2 regions of the Streptomyces sp. NPDC041940 genome follow, and region 2 is predicted to be linked to the other one. Evidence: riboswitches for the same ligand, from Rfam matches in the RefSeq annotation. Region 2 holds a riboswitch; the other holds the start of a gene.
What was found. Region 2 has a riboswitch for glycine ahead of gcvT (glycine cleavage system aminomethyltransferase GcvT). Riboswitches for the same ligand answer to the same signal wherever they lie in the genome.
Positions count from the first base shown of each region.

Region 1: it holds a riboswitch for glycine, as region 2 does, so the genes downstream of both, gcvP (aminomethyl-transferring glycine dehydrogenase) here and gcvT (glycine cleavage system aminomethyltransferase GcvT) in region 2, are expected to answer to the same signal.

Region 1 is NZ_JBVJBP010000003.1:6,818-16,837, reverse strand. Features, by position in the region: gene gcvP (aminomethyl-transferring glycine dehydrogenase) at 1-2,657, opposite strand, end outside; glycine riboswitch at 2,834-2,929, opposite strand; gene ACZ6I3_RS07310 (PRC-barrel domain-containing protein) at 3,042-3,416, shown strand; gene ACZ6I3_RS07305 (DNA polymerase IV) at 3,433-4,836, opposite strand; gene ACZ6I3_RS07300 (MerR family transcriptional regulator) at 4,892-5,575, opposite strand; gene ACZ6I3_RS07295 (bifunctional nuclease family protein) at 5,837-6,310, opposite strand; gene ftsR (transcriptional regulator FtsR) at 6,396-7,136, opposite strand; gene ACZ6I3_RS07285 (FHA domain-containing protein) at 7,190-8,137, opposite strand; gene ACZ6I3_RS07280 (DUF881 domain-containing protein) at 8,199-9,143, opposite strand; gene ACZ6I3_RS07275 (small basic family protein) at 9,149-9,481, opposite strand; gene ACZ6I3_RS07270 (DUF881 domain-containing protein) at 9,478-10,020, opposite strand, start outside.
Region 2 is NZ_JBVJBP010000032.1:2,496-12,515, forward strand. Features, by position in the region: gene ACZ6I3_RS36575 (ABC transporter permease) at 1-422, opposite strand, end outside; gene ACZ6I3_RS36580 (enhanced serine sensitivity protein SseB C-terminal domain-containing protein) at 751-1,551, opposite strand; gene ACZ6I3_RS36585 (enhanced serine sensitivity protein SseB) at 1,715-2,503, opposite strand; gene ACZ6I3_RS36590 (AAA family ATPase) at 2,726-3,394, opposite strand; glycine riboswitch at 3,577-3,677, shown strand; glycine riboswitch at 3,679-3,805, shown strand; gene gcvT (glycine cleavage system aminomethyltransferase GcvT) at 3,841-4,968, shown strand; gene gcvH (glycine cleavage system protein GcvH) at 5,103-5,480, shown strand; gene glyA (serine hydroxymethyltransferase) at 5,495-6,757, shown strand; gene ACZ6I3_RS36610 (L-serine ammonia-lyase) at 6,902-8,269, shown strand; gene ACZ6I3_RS36615 (MFS transporter) at 8,373-9,779, shown strand; gene ACZ6I3_RS36620 (glycoside hydrolase family 25 protein) at 9,910-10,020, shown strand, end outside.

The DNA.
Region 1 (10,020 bases), on a different contig from region 2:
TTCTCGATCTCCGCGCGGATGGCGATCATCGCCTCGCAGAACCGGTCCAGCTCGGCCAGGTCCTCCGACTCGGTCGGCTCGATCATCAGCGTCCCGGCCACCGGGAACGACATCGTCGGCGCGTGGAAGCCGTAGTCGATGAGCCGCTTGGCGACGTCGTCGACGCTCACGCCGGTCGCCTTGGTCAGCGGCCGCAGGTCGATGATGCACTCGTGCGCGACGAGCCCGCCCGGGCCGGTGTAGAGCACCGGGTAGTGCGGCTCCAGCCGCTTGGCGATGTAGTTGGCGCTGAGCACGGCCACCTGCGTGGCCCGCTTCAGCCCCTCGCCGCCCATCAGCCGGACGTACGCCCACGAGATCGGCAGGATGCCGGCCGAGCCCCACGGCGCCGCGGAGATGGGGCCGACCCCGGTCTCCGGGCCCGCCTCGGGCTGCAGCGGATGGTTCGGCAGATACGGCGCGAGGTGCTCACGCACCGCCACCGGACCGACGCCGGGCCCGCCGCCACCGTGCGGGATGCAGAAGGTCTTGTGCAGGTTCAGATGCGAGACGTCCCCGCCGAAGTGCCCCGGCTTGGCGAGCCCCACGAGCGCGTTGAGGTTGGCCCCGTCGACGTAGACCTGCCCGCCCGCCTCGTGCACCTGGGCGCAGATCTCGGAGACGTGCTCCTCGAACACACCGTGCGTGGACGGGTACGTGATCATCAGCACGGCCAGCTCGTCACGGTGCTGCTCGATCTTCGCCCGCAGGTCCTCGACGTCGATCTCGCCGTCCTCGGCGGTCTTGACGACGACGACCTTCATGCCCGCCATCACCGCGCTCGCGGCGTTGGTGCCGTGCGCGGACGACGGGATCAGGCACACGGTGCGCTGCTCGTCCCCGTTGGCCCGGTGGTACCCGCGTACGGCGAGCAGACCGGCCAGCTCGCCCTGCGACCCGGCGTTCGGCTGGAGGGACACCTTGTCGTACCCGGTGACCTCCGCGAGACGTTCCTCCAGCTCGTGGATGAGCGTGAGGTAGCCCTCGGCCTGGGCGGCGGGGGCGAAGGGGTGCAGCTGCCCGAACTCGGGCCAGGTGACCGGCTCCATCTCCGTGGTCGCGTTGAGCTTCATGGTGCAGGAGCCCAGCGGGATCATGCCGCGGTCGAGCGCGTAGTCACGGTCGGCCAGCCGGCGCAGGTAGCGCAGCATGGCGGTCTCGGAGCGGTACTGGTGGAAGACCGGGTGGGTCATGTACTCGTCGGACCGCAGCAGGGCACCCGGAAGCCCGTCCTCCGTGGCGGCGTCCAGCGCCTCGACGACGCCTTCGACCCCGAACGCGGCCCATACGGCACGCAGCTGGGCCCGCGTCGTGGTCTCGTCGCAGGAGATCGAGACGTGGTCGGCGTCGACGAGACGCAGGTTGACCCCGTTCCGTTCGGCGGCGGTGGCCACGACCTCGGCGGCCCGGCCCTCGACACGCGCGGTCAGAGTGTCGAAGTAGGCCCCGTGCACGACCTCGACACCGCCGTTCGCGAGCCCGGCGGCGAGGACCGTGGCGTACCGGTGGGTGCGCCGCGCGATGCTCTTCAGACCCTCGGGCCCGTGGTAGACGGCGTACATGCCGGCCATGACGGCGAGCAGCACCTGGGCGGTGCAGATGTTGCTGGTGGCCTTCTCACGCCGGATGTGCTGCTCACGCGTCTGCAGCGCCAGCCGGTAGGCCTTGTTCCCGTCGGCGTCCACGGACACGCCGACGAGCCGCCCGGGCAGGCTGCGCGCCATCTTCTCCCCGACGGCCATGTAACCGGCGTGCGGTCCGCCGAAGCCCATCGGCACACCGAACCGCTGTGTCGTCCCGACCGCGATGTCCGCGCCGAGCTCACCGGGCGACTTCAGCAGGGTCAGCGCGAGCAGATCGGCGGCGACGGTGACGAGCGCCCCGAGCGCGTGCGCCTGGTCGATGACCCGCTTGATGTCCCGCACGGCTCCGGAGGCGCCCGGGTACTGGATCAGCACGCCGTTGATCTCGCGCTCGGCGATCCCGGCGGGGATGCCGTCACTGAGATCGGCGACGACGACCTCGACACCGGTCGGCTCGGCCCGGGTCTCGATCACGGCGATGGTCTGCGGCAGCGCGTCCGCGTCGACCAGGAACAGGCCCTTCTTGTTCTTGCCCAGCCGCCGCGACAGCGCCATGGCCTCGGCCGCCGCGGTGCCCTCGTCGAGCAGGGAGGCGCCGGAGGTCGGCAGTCCGGTCAGGTCGGCGACCATGGTCTGGAAGTTGAGCAGCGCCTCGAGCCGGCCCTGCGAGATCTCCGGCTGGTACGGCGTGTAGGCCGTGTACCAGGACGGGTTCTCCATGACGTTGCGCATGACGACCGGCGGCGTGAACGTGCCGTAGTAGCCGAGCCCGATCATGGAGCCGAGGACCTGGTTGCGGTCGGCGAGGGAGCGCAGCTCGGCGATCACCTCGGCCTCGCTGCGGGCGCCCGGCAGGTCCAGTGCCTCGGCGCTCTTGATCACGGCCGGGACCGCGGCGGCCGTCAGCTCGTCCAGCGAGCCGTAGCCGACGTGCGCGAGCATCTTGGCGCACGCCTCGTGGTCGGGGCCGATATGGCGCTGCTCGAAGGGAACTGCCTCTTCGAGCTCGGAGAGCGGAATGCGGTGGGCGGTCATATGCGGAGGCCTCCTGGTCTGACACGACCTTCGAGGGGCACCACGGCACGGGTACCCGGACGGCCTCCCCCTCTGTCATGTCAACCTGAGAGCTTCACCGGATCGCCCGAAGGCCTCCGGCTTTCACCGTCGGTGAGGGCGGAAGCCGTGACATCCGCCCTGCTTTCCAGAGTGACCTCGTCCGTGCGGTACGTGGGCCTGAGAGATTCCGGGGAGGATTTGCTCCTTCGGCGCCTCCGATGGTGTCTGGAGGACTCTCCCGCACAGGGTCAGCAGCCGTTGTCAGCCTACCAGCGCGGTCAACGCACGAACCTTCGAGTGGCCGCCTCCTCGATTGTGCCGTTTTGTAGTGGTACGGATGAGTTGCGACCATGTGGAGGGCCCGTGCGAACCGATATCGATCCGCGCAACCTGATCGGCCGCAAGGCGTTCGACCGCAACGGGACCAGGATCGGCACGATCGACGAGGTCTATCTCGACGACGCCACCGGCGTCCCGGAGTGGGCGGCCATACGGACCGGCCTGTTCAGCAGGGACGCCTTCGTCCCCCTCGAGCCCAGCGAGCTGATCGACGGCGCCCTCCACGTGCCCTTCGACCGCGCCCTGATCAAGGACGCCCCCGACTTCGGCGTGGGCCGCCACCTCTCCCCGGAGCAGGAACTCCAGCTCTACCACCACTACGGCCTCGACGTCGCCGCCCCTCCCCCGCTCCAGGACCACGAGTTCGGCAAACTGGCAGGCAAGGACGAGACGGCCTGAAGCCCCCGGCGAACGCCTAAGGGGCCGCGGAGCGCAGCCCCACGCCCCCGGATTCACCATCCGGCCCATGACCCCCCTCAGGCTCTCGTAACACCAACGGCAACGGATCCGCCGGCTCCAACTCCGGATCGTCGACCCGGAAGGTCCGCACCCGCCCTGGCACCGAGCCGGGCGTCTCGAACCGTACGGTCACCCGCCCCAGGCCGCTGCCCTGCACCCATCCGTGCCCGAACCCGGCATGCCGCACGTCGTGCCCGGCGGGCCACCGCCGCTCGGCCGGCGCGGGCTGCTCCTCGACCGGCGCCGCGGTGTGCTCCTCGACCGGGCCCTCCGCGACCGCCCGCTCCCCGGCCGCCTGCGCGAACAGGTCTTCCTGGGTGTAGTCCGCGAGCCCGCTGACGCCCACCCCGAGCAGCCGCACGCCGCCCGTGGTGTCGACGGAGTCCAGCAGTCTGGCCGCCGCTTCACGGATCACCCCGGGGTCGTCCGTCGGCCCACGCAGCGTCTCCGACCGGGTGCGTGTCGAGAAGTCGTACCGCCGCACCTTCAGCACGATGGTCCGCCCGGACAGCCCGGCCCCGCGCAGCCGCCGCACGCAGCGGTCGGCGAGCCGCTGCACCTCCAGCCCGACCCGCAGCCGGTCGTGGATGTCCACGTCGTAGGTGTCCTCGACCGACACCGACTTCGCTTCCCGCTCCGCCACCACGGGCCGGTCGTCCCGCGCCAGGGCCATGGCGTAGAGCCCGTGTCCGTGCGCCTTCCCCAGCAGCCGGACCAGCTCGTCCTCACCCGCCTCGGCGATCTCCTCGACCGTGGTGATCCCGGCCCGCCGCAGATGGTCGCCCGTCGCCGGCCCGACCCCCGGCAGGGTCCGCACCGACATCGGCCCCAGCATCGCCCGCTCCGTCCCCGGCTCGATCAGCACCAGCCCGTCGGGCTTGGCCTGCTCCGAGGCGATCTTCGCGAGCATCTTGGACGCGGCCAGCCCCACCGACCCCGTGAGCCCCGTGACGGCCCGGATGTCCGCACGCAGCTTCGCCCCGGCCGACTGCGCCGACCGCTCGTCCCACGCCGCCCCTCCGGCCTCCAGGTCCACGAACGCCTCGTCCAGGCTCAGCGGCTCGACCAACGGCGACAGCGCACCCAGCAACTCCATCACCCGCTCGCTGATCGCCCGGTAGAACCCGAAGCGCGGCACGAGATACGCGGCGTTGGGCGCGAGCCGCCGGGCCTGCGCCATGGGCAACGCCGAGTGCACCCCGAAGACCCGGGCCTCGTACGACGCGGTCGCGACCACACCCCGAGGCCCGAGTCCGCCCACGACCACCGCCTTCCCGCGCAGACTCGGCTTGGACGCCTGCTCCACCGAGGCGAAGAAGGCATCCATGTCGAGATGCAGGATCGTGGGCGCGGTTCTCACAACTCCGATGCTGCCCTACGCCACTGACAACGCCGTCCCGAACCATCCCGAAGGGTCAGACGGCCCGGTTCCGCCGCCGCGCCAGCTCGTCCGCCGGGTTGGGCCCGACCAGGGTCTCGCCGGTGTCGATCCGCTCCCCGTGCAGCTGGGACAGCGCGCCCTCGACGTCCCGCCACACCACGCCCACGGCGATCCCGAAGACGCCCTGCCCCCCTTGGAGCAGGGCATGGACCTCGTCCGGCGAGGTGCACTCGTAGACCGTCGCACCGTCACTCATCAGCGTCATCCGCTCCAGGTCGCGGAAACCGCGTTCCCTGAGGTGCTGTACCGCCGTGCGGATGTTCTGCAGCGACACCCCGGTGTCGAGGAACCGCTTGACGATCTTCAGGACGACGACGTCCCGGAAGCTGTACAACCGCTGTGTCCCGGACCCGTAGGCGGGGCGCACACTCGGCTCGACGAGACCGGTGCGGGCCCAGTAGTCCAGCTGCCGGTAGGTGATACCGGCGGCCGCGCAGGCCGTGGGGCCGCGATAGCCGATCTGCTCGGACGCCATGGACGTCGTCCCTCCGCTGCTCGGCACCGCCGACGGTCGCTGCGGAGCGAGATCGGCCGCGTCATCGGGCTGGGGACAGCCTCCGCCCGAAAGAAGCCGAGAGCCGGGGGGAGCGTACGGACCGCTCGCCCTGAGACTGCGCTCGGGGCCGCCCCCAGCCGTACCGTCGCCGCTGCTGCTCACGCCGACCTCCGTCCTTGACCTGCCCTCTCGACGGTAGGCAGTCACCCGGGGTGCGTCAACGATCGCCACACTCGCCACGCCGAGTGATAATCACCCTAAGAGTGGTTTCCCGTGCCCCACCGCCGGGAAAGGCTAGCCGAATGCCTTCGGCGCGGGCCGTGTGACGCTCGCACTGACCACGGGCACATGCGGGCAATTCACCCGTCACGCATACGGCGGCGGCCCTGCCGCGGACTCATCGTCCACCGGGCCGCCCGGAACTCACTGGCTGCTGCTGCCGAAGTCCTCCGGGGAGATCTGGTCGAGGAACTCGCGGAACTTCTCCACCTCGTCCTCCTGCTCGTCCGGGATCGCGATGCCGGCGTCGTCGAGGACCGTGTCACTCCCGTAGATCGGCGTACCGGTGCGCAGGGCCAGCGCTATGGCGTCGGACGGGCGGGCGCTCACCTCGACGCCGCTGGCGAAGACCAGCTCCGCGTAGAAGACGCCCTCACGCAGGTCCGTGATACGCACTTCCGTGAGCTCCTGGCCGACGGCTTCCAGCACGTCCTTGAACAGGTCGTGGGTCAGCGGCCGCGCGGGAGCCATGCCCTGCTGGGCGAAGGCGATCGCCGTCGCCTCCCCCGGCCCGATCCAGATGGGGAGGTAACGGTCGCCTCCCACTTCACGCAGCAGCACGATCGGTTGGTTGGAGGGCATTTCGACCCGGACACCTACGACATCGAGCTCGTTCACACAGCAACCCTAGGCCGTGCTCGGGACGTTTGGGTAGTCGGGCCCGGATCGGGCGCCTGATCCGGCCCCCACGTGTCCGGCCGCCTCACGGCAGCCGCACCCCGAGCGCCGTCTGCACCAGCGCGGCGTGCAGCTTCACCGTGAGCCCCGCCAGCTCCTTGGCGCGGGCCTCCGCATGAGCCCTGGTCTGCGGGTTCCGGTGCCGCTTCAGCGGGGCCACCACCTGGTCCACGAGCCCGGCCTCGCGGTCGGCGGCGGCCTTCATCACCCGCAGGTGCCGCGGCTCGATCCCGAACCGCCCCAGCTCCGCGACGAGCGCCGCCACGGTGACCGCCTCCGCCTCGTACGCCCCGTCCTCCAGTGGAGTGACCAGCCCGTACGACTCCCACTCCTTGAGCTCCTCCTCGCCCACCCCGGCGGCGGCGAGCAGCTCCGCACGCCCGACCCTTGCCGTCGTGGGCGGCCCCTCGAAGGGCTCGGGCACGGAGTCGCCGTCACGCTGACGGCCCACGGTCGGCAGCGGGACGGCCTCACCGCGCTCCATGGCCTCCAGGTGCTCGCGAATCACCTTCAGAGGCAGATAGTGGTCCCGCTGCATCCGCAGGACGTGACCGAGGCGCTCGACGTCGCGGGCGCTGAACTTGCGATACCCCGAGGGAGTCCGCTGCGGCTCGATGAGCCCCTCCGACTCGAGGAAGCGGATCTTGGAGATGGTGACTTCGGGAAACTCGTCGCGCAGCACGTTCAGCACCGTGCCGATGCTCATCAGCCCACTGTCCGTGGCGGCGGCGCCGTGCCCGGCACCGCCGCTCGGTGTATGAAGCATGGACCTTCCCTGACGGACGGACCTTCGCTGGGATTCCCCGGAGTCGGTCCGGGTCAGTAGCCCCGCTGGCTGGCGTAGAAGACCAGCCGGTACTTGCCGATCTGCACCTCGTCACCGTTGCTCACCGCGACCTGGTCGATCCGCTCGCGGTTCACGTACGTGCCGTTCAGGCTGCCCACGTCGGCCACCGTGAACGAGCCGTCCTGGCCACGACGGAACTCCACGTGCCGCCGGGAGACCGTCACGTCGTCCAGGAAGATGTCGCTCTGCGGATGACGGCCGGCCGTGGTCAGATCGCCGTCCAGCAGGAAGCGGCTGCCCGAGTTCGGCCCACGGCGCACGACCAGGAGCGCGGAACCCAGCGGCAGCGCGTCCACGGCCGCCTGCGCCTCGGGAGACAGCGTCGGCGTGGGCGTCTGGCCGGTGACCTCGGCGTCGTAGGCCTCGAGACCGGAGATGGAGATCGTGGAGGTCGTCTCGGACGGACGCTCCGGGGTCGCGCCCGGCCGCAGCGGCGCGCCACAGTTGGAGCAGAAGCGGCTGTTCTCCGCGTTGCGGTTGCCGCACCTCGTACACACCAGGGCCGACATCGGATCCTCCTGCCGCGGCTGCCCACCGGGAGCATTGGACGCATACGGGTCGGAAAACCCTCCACCCGCACTTGAGGGTTGCCCGAAACCTATGCCGCCGGGCTGCGCAGGGTCAACCGACGGCGCGCCCTGACCTCCGGAAACGTCGCCGCCCGGACCGCCGACCTGGTCCCGGAACAGCGGCCGCTGGCCCTCCGCGTCAGGCTGTGCGCGATGACGTGCGGTCGCATTGTCGCTGCCCTCTCGCGGGCTCTTGCCGAACAACTTCGCAAACAACTTCACGGGCGATTCCCCTTGACCGAAACAGACCCGCCCGTGGGGCAGGACGAACCCTGACTGAACACTCTGGCCGACCCGGACATCCTGACAACGTCCGTCTGCACCAGACAGTTTCCACCACGCACCACCCATTCGGTGCGCCGACCCCCCGCAACCTCATGCCCTCGCCGGACGTCGCCCATGCACCGCCGGTTCACTGGGAGGACGACCGAGCGTAGTCAGGCCGCTTCGCTGCTCGCAAGGCGTCCACGACGATCTTGGTCGACCGCTCCACGGTGACGATGGCCTGTTCCTTCTCGAGAGTCTGCACCACACCTCCAGGGATGTTGAGCGCCGGCTCGAGGTCCTGCGACTTGCCGATGACCTTGAAACGATAGGGCGCGTTGATCTTGTTCCCGTCGACGCTCACACCCTTGCCGGAATCCGTGAGATACGTCCCGGCGACGACCCGCACCCCGTTCACCTGGATCGCCTCGGCACCCGCCGCACGCAGCTCCTGGACCGCGTCGAGCAACATGTCCGACTCGACCGTCCCCTTCGTGTCCTCGATGGTCATGGTGATGCCGGGCCCCTGCGCGGCCACCGTGCCCGCCAGGATGCCGAGTTGCCGCTCCTTCTCGATCGTCTGCTTCCGGGCCTCCTCGGCCTGGTCGGAGCTGTTCTCCAGCTCGTCGCGCTGCTTCTCGAGCCCTTGCTTCTCGTCCTCAAGACGCTGGGTACGGTCATCCAGTTCATCGAGGATGCGAACAAGATCTTCCTGGCGCGCACCGCGCAGGGCGCTGTCACTGTCGCTGTTCGACGCCACCTGCACCGCCAGCCCGAAGCCCAGGCCGAACAGCAGCAGCGCGACGATGAGTTGGGCCCGGCTGACCCGCGGCGGCCACAACCCCTGCACCAGCCGCTGCCGACCGGTCAGCCGCGGCTCGGGCACCGCTTCCGGCTCCGACTCCGGCTCCGGATCGGGCACCGGCTCAGGTGCTGCCTCGGGCTCGAGGGCGTCCTGGGTAGCGGGCTCCGCCGCGGCCACCTCCTGGGGCAGCTCCTCGCGGAGCCGGTTCCCGGGCTTGCCGCTCGCGTCGCGCTGCTCGGCGCGCGTGTCGCCGTTCTCATCGGCGCGCTTGTCGTCGTGCTCGCTCATCCGCCTCACGCCCGGAACACGTGGCGGCGGATCGCCGCGGCGTTGGAGAAGATCCGGATACCGAGGACGACCACCACGCCTGTGGACAGCTGGGCACCCACGCCCAATTTGTCACCCAGGAACACGATCAACGCGGCCACGACCACGTTCGACAGGAACGACACCACGAAGACCTTGTCGTCGAAGATGCCGTCGAGCATGGCGCGCAGACCGCCGAAGACGGCGTCGAGCGCCGCCACGACAGCGATCGGCAGATAAGGCTCGACCACCGCCGGAACCTCAGGCCGGACCAACAGGCCGGCCACGACTCCCACGACGAGGCCCAGTACGGCGATCACGATGTGCCCTTCTCGCTCTTCTCAGTGCTCGGCTGTGCTGTACGTACGATCACACTCGGTGCGGCAGGCAGCCGGAGGTCGTCCTCCGCGGAGATGGCCGTCCTGACGCCGTAGCCCTCCTGGAGCGCGTTCAGATACAAGCCGTCCGCGCTGTTCTGGAACCGCGTGCTCAGCTGCTGCCCGTCCCCCACCGCGAGCACCGTGTACGGCGGCACCAGCGGTTTGTTGTCGACCAGTATCGCGTCACCCGCGGCCCTGATCGCGGACAGCGCCGTCAGCCGCTGCCCGTTGATGGAGACGGCCTCGGCGCCCGACTCCCACAGCCCGTTGACCACGCGCTGCATGTCCCGGTCACGCACCCGGCCGGTGTCGGCGAACCCTGAGTTCTCGCGCGGGTCGCCGTCACCGCCCGCGCCGGTCTCCTTGGCGTCGTTCACCACGAGCTTCACGCCGGGACCGTGCACCGCGGCGGCGCCGGACAGTATGCCCACCAGGTCGGACCCGGCGCTGCCGCTGTGCCTCAGCGCCTCGCGCTGCCG
Region 2 (10,020 bases):
ACGGTGCCGATGCACACGGACAGCAGCGTGGCGCCGCCCGCGACCAGCAGGGAGACCCAGGAGCCGTCGATGATGCGGGCGAGCATGTCCCGGCCGTACTGGGGGTCCACGCCGAGCGGGTGGTCCCAACTCATGCCTCCCCAGCCGCCCTTGGGTGCGAGCAGCGCGGGGTCGATGAGGTCCTGGTTGAACTTGTCGGGATCGAGGTTGAAGATCCACTGGATCGGCTTGGAGAGGATCGCCATCAGGACGAGCAGGATGACGACGACGCCTCCCGCCATCGCCACCTTGTCCCGCTTGAAGCGCATCCAGGCGATCTGGGTGAGCGAGCGCCCCTCGATCTGGCTCTTCTTGACCCCGGCGAGCACGGCCTCGGGCTGTGCTCCGGCTTCCGCCCCGGTGGTCTCGATCGGTGCGGTCACGGTGCGATTGACCCCTCTCGACCCGGCGATCGCCGAGCCCCTGGCTGCCGCTGTAGCGGTTTGTTTGTCTCGTACACGAGACCGACCCGGCCCGTGTCTTGCCGGGAGTCTTCAACGCTTTGGCGATCTGTTGCCAGACTTGGCGATGAAAGGATGCGTAAACGTGATGCTGTCTGCGGGGTTCCGTTATCCGGACAACGGGTAGCAGGGGTCGGACACGCTGCGACAGGGGCATATTAGGACAGCGATGCCCTTTTCACCCTTATCTACGCGCGGAGAGTTGAGCGGCTGTCGCGTTCCGGAACGGCTTCGCGAGATCCGGTGCGGGTCAGTACCTGCCCTGGGCAGGGGGGTACCCGTAGCCCGAGGCGGGGGCCTGGACGGGGGCGGTGGCGTGGGCCTCACGGTCGTAGAAGGGGCGTGCGCCGGAGCGCAGCCACATGGCGACCGGGTCGTGCTCGTCGGACATCGCGACGGTCGACACGGGCAGTCCGTCCGGTACCGCGCCGAGGGACTGCTGCATCATCGCGCGCACCGCGTCCACGGCCGGCGGCGAGGTGTCGTAGACGTCGAGTCCGATGGCGAGGTACGGCGCCCCGAGCGCGGGTTGGACCCAGGCGCGGCGCAGCGAGCGGACGGCCGGGGTGCGGTGGGCGTTCTGCGCGAGCAGGGCGTAGAACTGCGGGATCTCGATGGCCGGTTCGGACAGCCGCAGGGGTCCGGCGGGCTGGCGGTCCAGGCCCGTGGCGATGCGGCGCAGGTCGAGCCAGGGGATGCCGACGCCGCCGCCGGGGGCGTGCGGGTTGAGCCAGAGGCCGTAGCGGTCGGGGTAGAGGGCGCGGGCCACGTCGATGCCGTCGACGACCTCGTAACTGCGGTTCCAGCCGCTGGCCGAGAGCTCCTGCGCGGAGGTCACACAGGGGGCGTAGCCGTGGCCCTCGACCTCCATGTTTCCGTACTGGGCGTCGGGGGATCCGGCCTGGCCGTGCCACAGCAGCATCCAGATCTGGCCGCTGTGCGGGGTCGCGAGCGCGCGCAGGAGGGCCTCATAGGCGTCATAACGCCCGGGCGTGACCTGGCGCAGCATGTGCTCGACCTGTCCGGCCGCGGCCGTGCCGCTCGCGCTCACCTTTACCGCCCCTTCGTACAACGCCTCGACCGTGACCTAGCTTAAGCCCGCCCACCGACTAGGGACTTGCCCTCGTCCGGCGGGTGCGGGTCCGTCTGTGGCTTGTCGCGCCCACGCGGCGGAGCCGCATGGTGTCACAGCCCGCGCCCCTCAGTGCGTTGCCCTACCGCTGATAGAAGGGCCGGACCCTGTTTCGCATCCACTCGCCGACCGGGTCCTCCGCCACGTCCAGAAGCACCAGGTTGACCGGCCAGGGGGCCGGGGCGGCGGTGACGGCGCGGGTGAGGGCGTCCAGCGGGAGGGCGCGCAGGTCGCCTTCCCACTGGGAGAGTTCGACGCCGACGAACATCACCGGGTCGGCGGTCTCGATCGCGGCGAGGCAGCGACGGGCGGTGACGACGACGCCGATCGCCTCGAACTCGGCGGAGGCGGCGGCGAGGAAGTCCACCGGGTCGTCCTGCCAGTCGGGCTCGAAGAGGCGGACCCGGCCGCCGCTCGCGGGGCCGTCCAGCGGGGTCCGGCCGGCCCGGCACAGCTCGGCCACGGCCGGCGGCGGGAGCGGGATGCCGACGACGCCGCCCGGGTTGATGGCCATCCCCGCGTGCGGGGGCAGACCGCGGGCGAACTCCACGGCCGGCGCGATGGTGTACGACATGTGCGAGCCGACGACCTGGCGGAACTGCTCCTCGGAGCTGAACACCGGCACGTACGCCTGGCCGTCGATCTCGATGCCGGGGAGGTCGAGGGGGCCGCTCTGCGGGCCGCCGCCGCTGGGCAGCGGGATCCACACGAAACTCCGGCCGAGCACCTCGACGATCCGCCCGCCGGCCGAGGGGCCGGCGCCGAGGGAGGCCGAGAGCACCTCCTCCAGCTCGTTGCCGGGCCATCCGCCGTGCGGGTGGGTCTGCGTCTGCGCCGGGAAGTCCGCGGAGAAGTCCGCCGGGAAGTCCATCTGCCTACCGCCTGCCTGAAACCACTGCTGTGGCTCAAAGGCTAGCGGCTCGGGAACGACGGACGGCCACCCCGTGAACCACGAACCGCGGACACCCCTCCCGGGCCGGGAGCCCCTGCCCCACGAACACGGCTCACGGGCCACGCCCGACCGCCCCATGAACACCGGCTCACAGGCCGGGGACAGCCGGGCCCAGAAGCACCCGCCCGCCGGTCTGGGTGGTCAGCCGACGAAGCCGATGCGGTGCAGGGTGTTCGCCGCGTCGCGGTCGGCGAGGATCGCTGAGCCGCAGCCGGTGGGCAGTTCGCCCCGTTCGACCTCGCGGAGCAGCCGGGTGGTGGCCGCGCGGTGGCGCAGGAACGCGTACCGCGAGACGCCGCGGCCTCGGTCGCGCTGGCCGGCCAGGGCCTGCTCGGGGGTGACGTCGAGCATCAGCAGGTGGAGCGTGCCGCCCCGGCGGCGGGCCTCGCGGGCCAGCCAGCGGCGGACCCAGGCCTGTGTGCCGCAGTCGTGCACGACGACGGCCTCGCCCCCGCGCAGGGCGCGGCGCAGCCCGGCGTAGTGGGCGAGGCGGACGAGCGGACGGTAGACCGCGTACGGCAGGGCACGCGGCATACGGCGGGCCCAGTGGTCGCGGGTGTCCTGGGAGTCGATGCGCCGGCCCGGCACGGTGCGCCGCATCAGCGTGGACTTGCCGCTGCCGGGCAGGCCCGTGACCACGACGATGTCGCGGGGGCCGAACAGCAGCGCGTGCGGACCGCGGCCGGCGCGCTCGCGCAGATCGCGGACGACCGGCACCGGCTGCGGGCCGCAGGCCGCACGCGCCGGAGCGGTCGGCTGCTCGGGCAGCGCGATGCCCGACGTCGTGGCGTACGCGGTGGTCCTGTTCACCGTGATCGTCCTCCCCTGGGGCCAGGTACGGAGTCCCATGCCCGCCGAGTGTAAAGAGAAGGTAATGCCCGATGTCTCTGGATTTAGTCCTCTTCCTGCAACATCCCTGCTACAGGGTGGTCCCCCTGCCACCCCGCGACAATGCGTGCAATGATGTGCCCGCCAACTGCATACCGGCCGTTTGAATCCGCGCGGGAGAGTCCCCAGCACCGTCCGACGCTGGGGCGCCGAAGGAGCAAGTCCCTCCCTTGAATCTCTCAGGCCCCGTTACCGCGCGGGCGAGGCACATCTGAAAAGCGGGCCGCAGCCTTCTCCGGAGTCCGGGAAGCCGCGTGGCCCCACCCAAGGTGCAAGCCGTTGACCCGCGCGGTCATGGCGAACCTCTCAGGTTCCGATGACAGATGGGGAGGAACGACCTCGCCGTCATGCCTGGGAGACAACGACCGATGAGCAGTAGCAGTACAGGAGAACTCCGCCACACCGCGCTCGATGCCCTGCATCGTGCGCTCGGCGCGACGATGACCGACTTCGCCGGCTGGGACATGCCCCTGCGCTACGGCTCCGAGCGCGACGAGCACAACGCCGTGCGTACGAAGGCCGGGCTGTTCGACCTCTCCCACATGGGCGAGATCACCGTCACGGGGCCGGAGGCCGCCGCCCTCCTCGACCACGCGCTGGTCGGCAACATCGGCGGGGTCAAGCCCGGCCGCGCCCGCTACACCATGATCTGCCAGGCCGACGGCGGCATCCTCGACGACCTGATCGTCTACCGGCTGGCCGAGCAGGAGTACATGGTCGTCGCCAACGCCTCCAACGCCCAGGTGGTCCTGGACGCGCTGGTGGAACGTTCCGCCGGCTTCGACGCCGAGGTGCGCGACGACCGGGACGCCTACGCGCTGCTCGCCGTACAGGGCCCGGAGTCCCCGGGGATCCTGAAGTCCCTGACCGACGCCGACCTCGACGGCCTGAAGTACTACGCCGGTCTGCCCGGCACGGTCGCGGGCGTCCCGGCCCTCATCGCCCGCACCGGGTACACCGGCGAGGACGGCTTCGAGCTGTTCGTGAAGCCGGAGCACGCCGTCGAGCTGTGGCAGGCCCTGACCAAGGCGGGCGAGGGCGCCGGCCTGGTCCCGTGCGGGCTGTCCTGCCGCGACACGCTGCGCCTGGAGGCGGGCATGCCGCTGTACGGGCACGAGCTGAGCACCTCCCTGACGCCCTTCGACGCCGGGCTCGGCCGGGTGGTGAAGTTCGAGAAGGAGGGCGACTTCGTCGGCCGCGAGGCCCTGACCGAGGCCGCCGCACGCGCCGAGCAGAACCCGCCCCGCGTCCTGGTCGGACTCGTCGCCGAGGGCCGTAGGGTCCCGCGCGCCGGGTACCCGGTCGTCACCGGCGGCGAGGTGATCGGCGAGGTCACCTCCGGCGCCCCCTCCCCCACGCTCGGCAAGCCGATCGCGATGGCGTACGTCGACCCCGCGCACGCGGCGCCCGGCACACCCGGTGTGGCCGTCGACATCCGGGGCAGTCACGAGCCGTACGAGGTCGTGGCGCTGCCGTTCTACAAGCGCCAGAAGTAGAGACCGGCCAAGCGCCGGAAGCGGACACCGGCCGCGGGCCGCCACAGCGGTCCCGGGCGTCTCACCCCCGCTCACCAGCGGTTTCCTTCGTCAGCATTCATCAGCACTCCCGCGCGTACAGGAGAATCCAGGCCATGAGCAACCCCATAGAGCTGCGGTACAGCAAGGAACACGAGTGGCTGTCGGGCGCCGAGGACGGCATCTCGACGATCGGCATCACGGAGCACGCCGCGAACGCGCTCGGCGACGTCGTCTTCGTCCAGCTCCCCGAGGTCGGTGACGCCGTGTCCGCGGGCGAGACCTGCGGCGAGCTGGAGTCGACCAAGTCCGTGTCCGACCTCTACTCCCCGGTCTCCGGTGAGGTCACCGAGGTCAACGAGGACGTCGTGAACGACCCGTCCCTGGTGAACTCGGCCCCCTTCGAGGGCGGCTGGCTGTTCAAGGTGCGCGTCACGGACGAGCCGGGCGACCTGCTCTCCGCCGACGAGTACACCGCCTTCTCCGCCGGCTGAGGAGTCATAGCCGTATGTCCGTCCTGAACACATCCCTGCACGAGTTCGACCCGGCCGTCGCCGCCGCGGTCGACGCCGAGCTGCACCGGCAGCAGTCCACGCTCGAGATGATCGCCTCGGAGAACTTCGCCCCGGTCGCGGTCATGGAGGCGCAGGGCTCGGTCCTCACCAACAAGTACGCCGAGGGCTACCCTGGCCGCCGCTACTACGGCGGCTGCGAACACGTCGACGTGGTCGAGCAGATCGCGATCGACCGGGTCAAGGAGCTGTTCGGCGCCGAGCACGCCAACGTCCAGCCGCACTCCGGTGCCCAGGCCAACGCCGCCGCGATGTTCGCGCTGCTCAAGCCGGGCGACACCATCATGGGTCTGAATCTCGCGCACGGCGGGCACCTGACCCACGGCATGAAGATCAACTTCTCCGGCAAGCTCTACGACGTCGTCGCCTACCACGTCGGCGACGACGGCCGGGTCGACATGGCCGAGGTCGAGCGGCTGGCGAAGGAGTCCCGGCCGAAGCTGATCGTCGCAGGCTGGTCCGCCTACCCGCGGCAGCTGGACTTCGCCGAGTTCCGCCGGATCGCGGACGAGGTCGGCGCGTACCTGATGGTCGACATGGCGCACTTCGCCGGGCTGGTGGCGGCGGGCCTGCACCCGAACCCCGTGCCGCACGCGCACGTGGTGACCACGACCACCCACAAGACGCTGGGCGGCCCGCGCGGCGGTGTGATCCTCTCCACGGCCGAGCTGGCCAAGAAGATCAACTCCGCTGTCTTCCCCGGTCAGCAGGGCGGTCCGCTGGAGCATGTGATCGCGGCCAAGGCGGTCTCGTTCAAGGTCGCGGCCTCCGAGGACTTCAAGGAGCGCCAGCGCCGTACGCTGGAGGGTGCCCGCATCCTGGCCGAGCGTCTGGTGAAGGACGACGTCCGGGCCGTGGGCGTGGACGTCCTGTCCGGCGGCACGGACGTGCACCTGGTCCTGGTCGACCTGCGCCACTCGGAGCTGGACGGACAGCAGGCCGAGGACCGCCTCCACGAGGTGGGCATCACGGTCAACCGCAACGCGATCCCGAACGACCCGCGCCCGCCGATGGTGACGTCCGGTCTGCGGATCGGCACGCCGGCCCTGGCGACCCGGGGCTTCACGGCCGAGGACTTCGCGGAGGTCGCGGACGTCATCGCCGAGACGCTGAAGCCGTCCTACGAAGCGGACGCCCTGAAGGCCCGGGTGAAGGCCCTGGCCGACAAGCACCCGCTGTACCCGGGCCTGAACAAGTAACGCCTGCACAAGTAACGCCTGCACAGCAACACCTGCACAAGCAACACCTCACAAGTAACGAAGAAACCTTTCAGGGCGCCGTGCCCGCCACAAGCGGTCGCGGCGCCCGGCCCCACTGCACCACCCCCGTAGTCAGGAGTTCCCGTGGCCATCTCGGTCTTCGACCTGTTCTCGATCGGCATCGGCCCGTCCAGCTCCCACACGGTCGGCCCGATGCGCGCGGCCGGCCTGTTCGCCCGGCGGCTGCGCAACGAAGAGCTGCTGGAGTCGGTCGGCTCCGTCCGTGCCGAGCTGTACGGCTCGCTCGGCGCCACCGGCCACGGCCACGGCACGCCCAAGGCGGTCCTGCTCGGCCTGGAGGGCGACTCGCCCCGCACGGTCGACGTGGAGAAGGCCGACGACCGGGTCGAGGCGATCAAGACCGACGGCCGGCTGAATCTGCTGGGCGAGCACGAGATCGCGTTCTCCTTCGACGACGACATGGTCCTGCACCGCCGCAAGGCCCTCCCGTACCACGCGAACGGCATGACCCTGTGGGCGTACGACGCCTCGGGCGCGGAGCTGCTGACGAAGACCTACTACTCGGTCGGCGGCGGCTTCGTCGTCGACGAGGAGGCCGTCGGCGCGGACCGCATCAAGCTCGACGACACCGCCCTGAAGTACCCGTTCCGCACGGGCGACGAGCTGCTGCGCCTGGCCCAGGAGACGGGCCTGTCCATCTCGGCGCTGATGCTGGAGAACGAGCGCGCCTGGCGCACCGAGGAGGAGATCCGGGCCGGCCTGCTGGAGATCTGGCGGGTGATGGAGGCCTGCGTCGCGCGCGGCATGTCCCGCGAGGGCATCCTGCCGGGCGGCCTCAAGGTGCGCCGCCGCGCCGCGAACACCGCGCGCAAGCTCCGCTCCGAGGGCGACCCGCTGGCCCTCTCCATGGAGTGGATCACCCTCTACGCGATGGCGGTCAACGAGGAGAACGCGGCAGGCGGCCGGGTCGTCACCGCCCCCACCAACGGCGCGGCCGGCATCATCCCCGCGGTCCTGCACTACTACGTCAACTTCGTGCCCGGCGCCGACGAGGAGGGCGTGGTCCGCTTCCTGCTCGCCGCGGGCGCGATCGGCATGCTGTTCAAGGAGAACGCCTCCATCTCCGGCGCCGAGGTCGGCTGCCAGGGCGAGGTCGGCTCCGCCTGCTCGATGGCCGCGGGCGCCCTGGCCGAGGTCCTCGGCGGCTCACCGGAGCAGGTCGAGAACGCCGCCGAGATCGGCATGGAGCACAACCTCGGCCTCACCTGCGACCCGGTCGGCGGGCTGGTCCAGATCCCGTGCATCGAACGCAACGGCATGGCCGCGGTCAAGGCCGTCACCGCCGCCCGCATGGCCATGCGCGGCGACGGCTCCCACAAGGTCTCCCTCGACAAGGTCATCAAGACGATGAAGGACACCGGCGCCGACATGTCGGTGAAGTACAAGGAGACGGCCCGGGGCGGGCTGGCGGTGAACATCATCGAGTGCTGAGCGCCGTACCCACAGGCGTCTCACCATGCGGGAAGTCGATACCGAAAAACGAGATGGCTGACATCGTTGCAGGGTCCATGTTTCATGCGTGAAGGACCGATCGATGCCCGCCCCAGCCACTGCCCCGACGCCCGTCAACCCGCGGTCCCGCGTCCTCGTCGCCAGCCTCATGGGCACGACGATCGAGTTCTACGACTTCTACATCTACGCGACCGCCGCGGTACTCGTCTTCCCCCAGCTCTTCTTCCCGAGCAGCGACCCGACGACCGCGCTGCTGTCGTCCTTCGCGGTCTTCGGCGCCGCGATGGTGGCCCGCCCGATCGGCGCCGTCGTCTTCGGGCACCTCGGTGACCGGCTCGGCCGCAAGAAGACGCTCGTCGTCTCGCTCCTGACCATGGGCATCGCCACGTTCCTCATCGGCGTCCTGCCCACCTACGCCCAGGCCGGCTGGGTGGCCACCGCGCTGCTCGTGCTGATGCGGCTCGCGCAGGGGTTCGCGCTCGGCGGCGAGTGGAGCGGCGCCGCCCTGGTGGCGACCGAAAACGCCCCCAGCGGCAAGCGCGCCCTGTACGGCACCTTCCCGCAGCTGGGCGCCCCGCTCGGCTTCATCATCGGCAACGGCCTGTTCCTGGTCATCGGCGCGCTGCTGCCGTCCGCGGCGGGCGCCGACCCCTCGCAGCCCTCGGACGCCTTCGTCAGCTGGGGCTGGCGCATCCCGTTCCTGTTCTCCGCCGTGATGGTTGCGATCGGCCTGTGGGTGCGCTCCCGGCTCGTCGAGTCGGCGGTCTTCGCCAAGACCCGCGAGTCCGGCGGGGTGCGGCGGCTGCCGCTCGTCACCGTGGTGCGCGGCCACGGGAAGCAGCTGGTCCTGGGCACCTTCATCATGCTGGCGACCTACGTGCTCTTCTACCTGATGACCACGTTCTCGCTGAGCTACGGACGCACCGCGAAGGACGCCGCCGTGCCCGGACTGGGGTACGACTACACCACGTTCGTGCTCATGATGATCTTCGGTGTGCTGTTCTTCGCCGCGTTCACCCTGATCTCCGGTCCGCTCGCGGACCGGTACGGGCGGCGCACGACCCTGATCTGGATCACCGCCGCGATCCTGGTCTTCGGACTGGTCTGGGTGCCGCTGATCGACCTCGGCACGCTCGGCGTGGTGCTGTGGCTCGTCCTGGGCTTCACCCTCATGGGCATGACGTTCGGCCCGATGGGCGCGCTCCTGCCCGAGCTGTTCCCGACCAGCGTCCGCTACACCGGCTCCGGCATCGCGTACAACGTCAGCTCGATCCTCGGGGCGGCGGTCGCCCCGTTCATCGCCGTGGCGCTGTGGGAGGCCGGGGACGGCTCGCCGTGGCTGGTCGGCGTCTACCTCTCGGCGATGGCCGTGCTGACGCTGATCGCGCTCCTGCTCGGCAAGGAGACCAAGCACGTCTCCCTCGACGACCGCGAGGCCGTCCCCGCCGACGACGCGACCCGCGCCCCCGCTCCCTCCCCCACCTCCTGAAACCGACCGGCGTTCACCACCGCCGGGCCGCGAGCCTCCTCGCGCCCGGCGTACCGCCGCCGTCTCGGGGCATAACAACAACCCCCGAACCAAGGGAACTTCAGCCCCACCCGCACCAGAGGGAGCCCCCATGCTGCGCGGCATCGACGTGAGCGCCTACCAGTCCTCCTCCTACGGCACCGACGGCCTCTCCTTCGTCTTCGTCAAGGCGACCGAGGGGCGTTCCTACGTCAACCCCAAG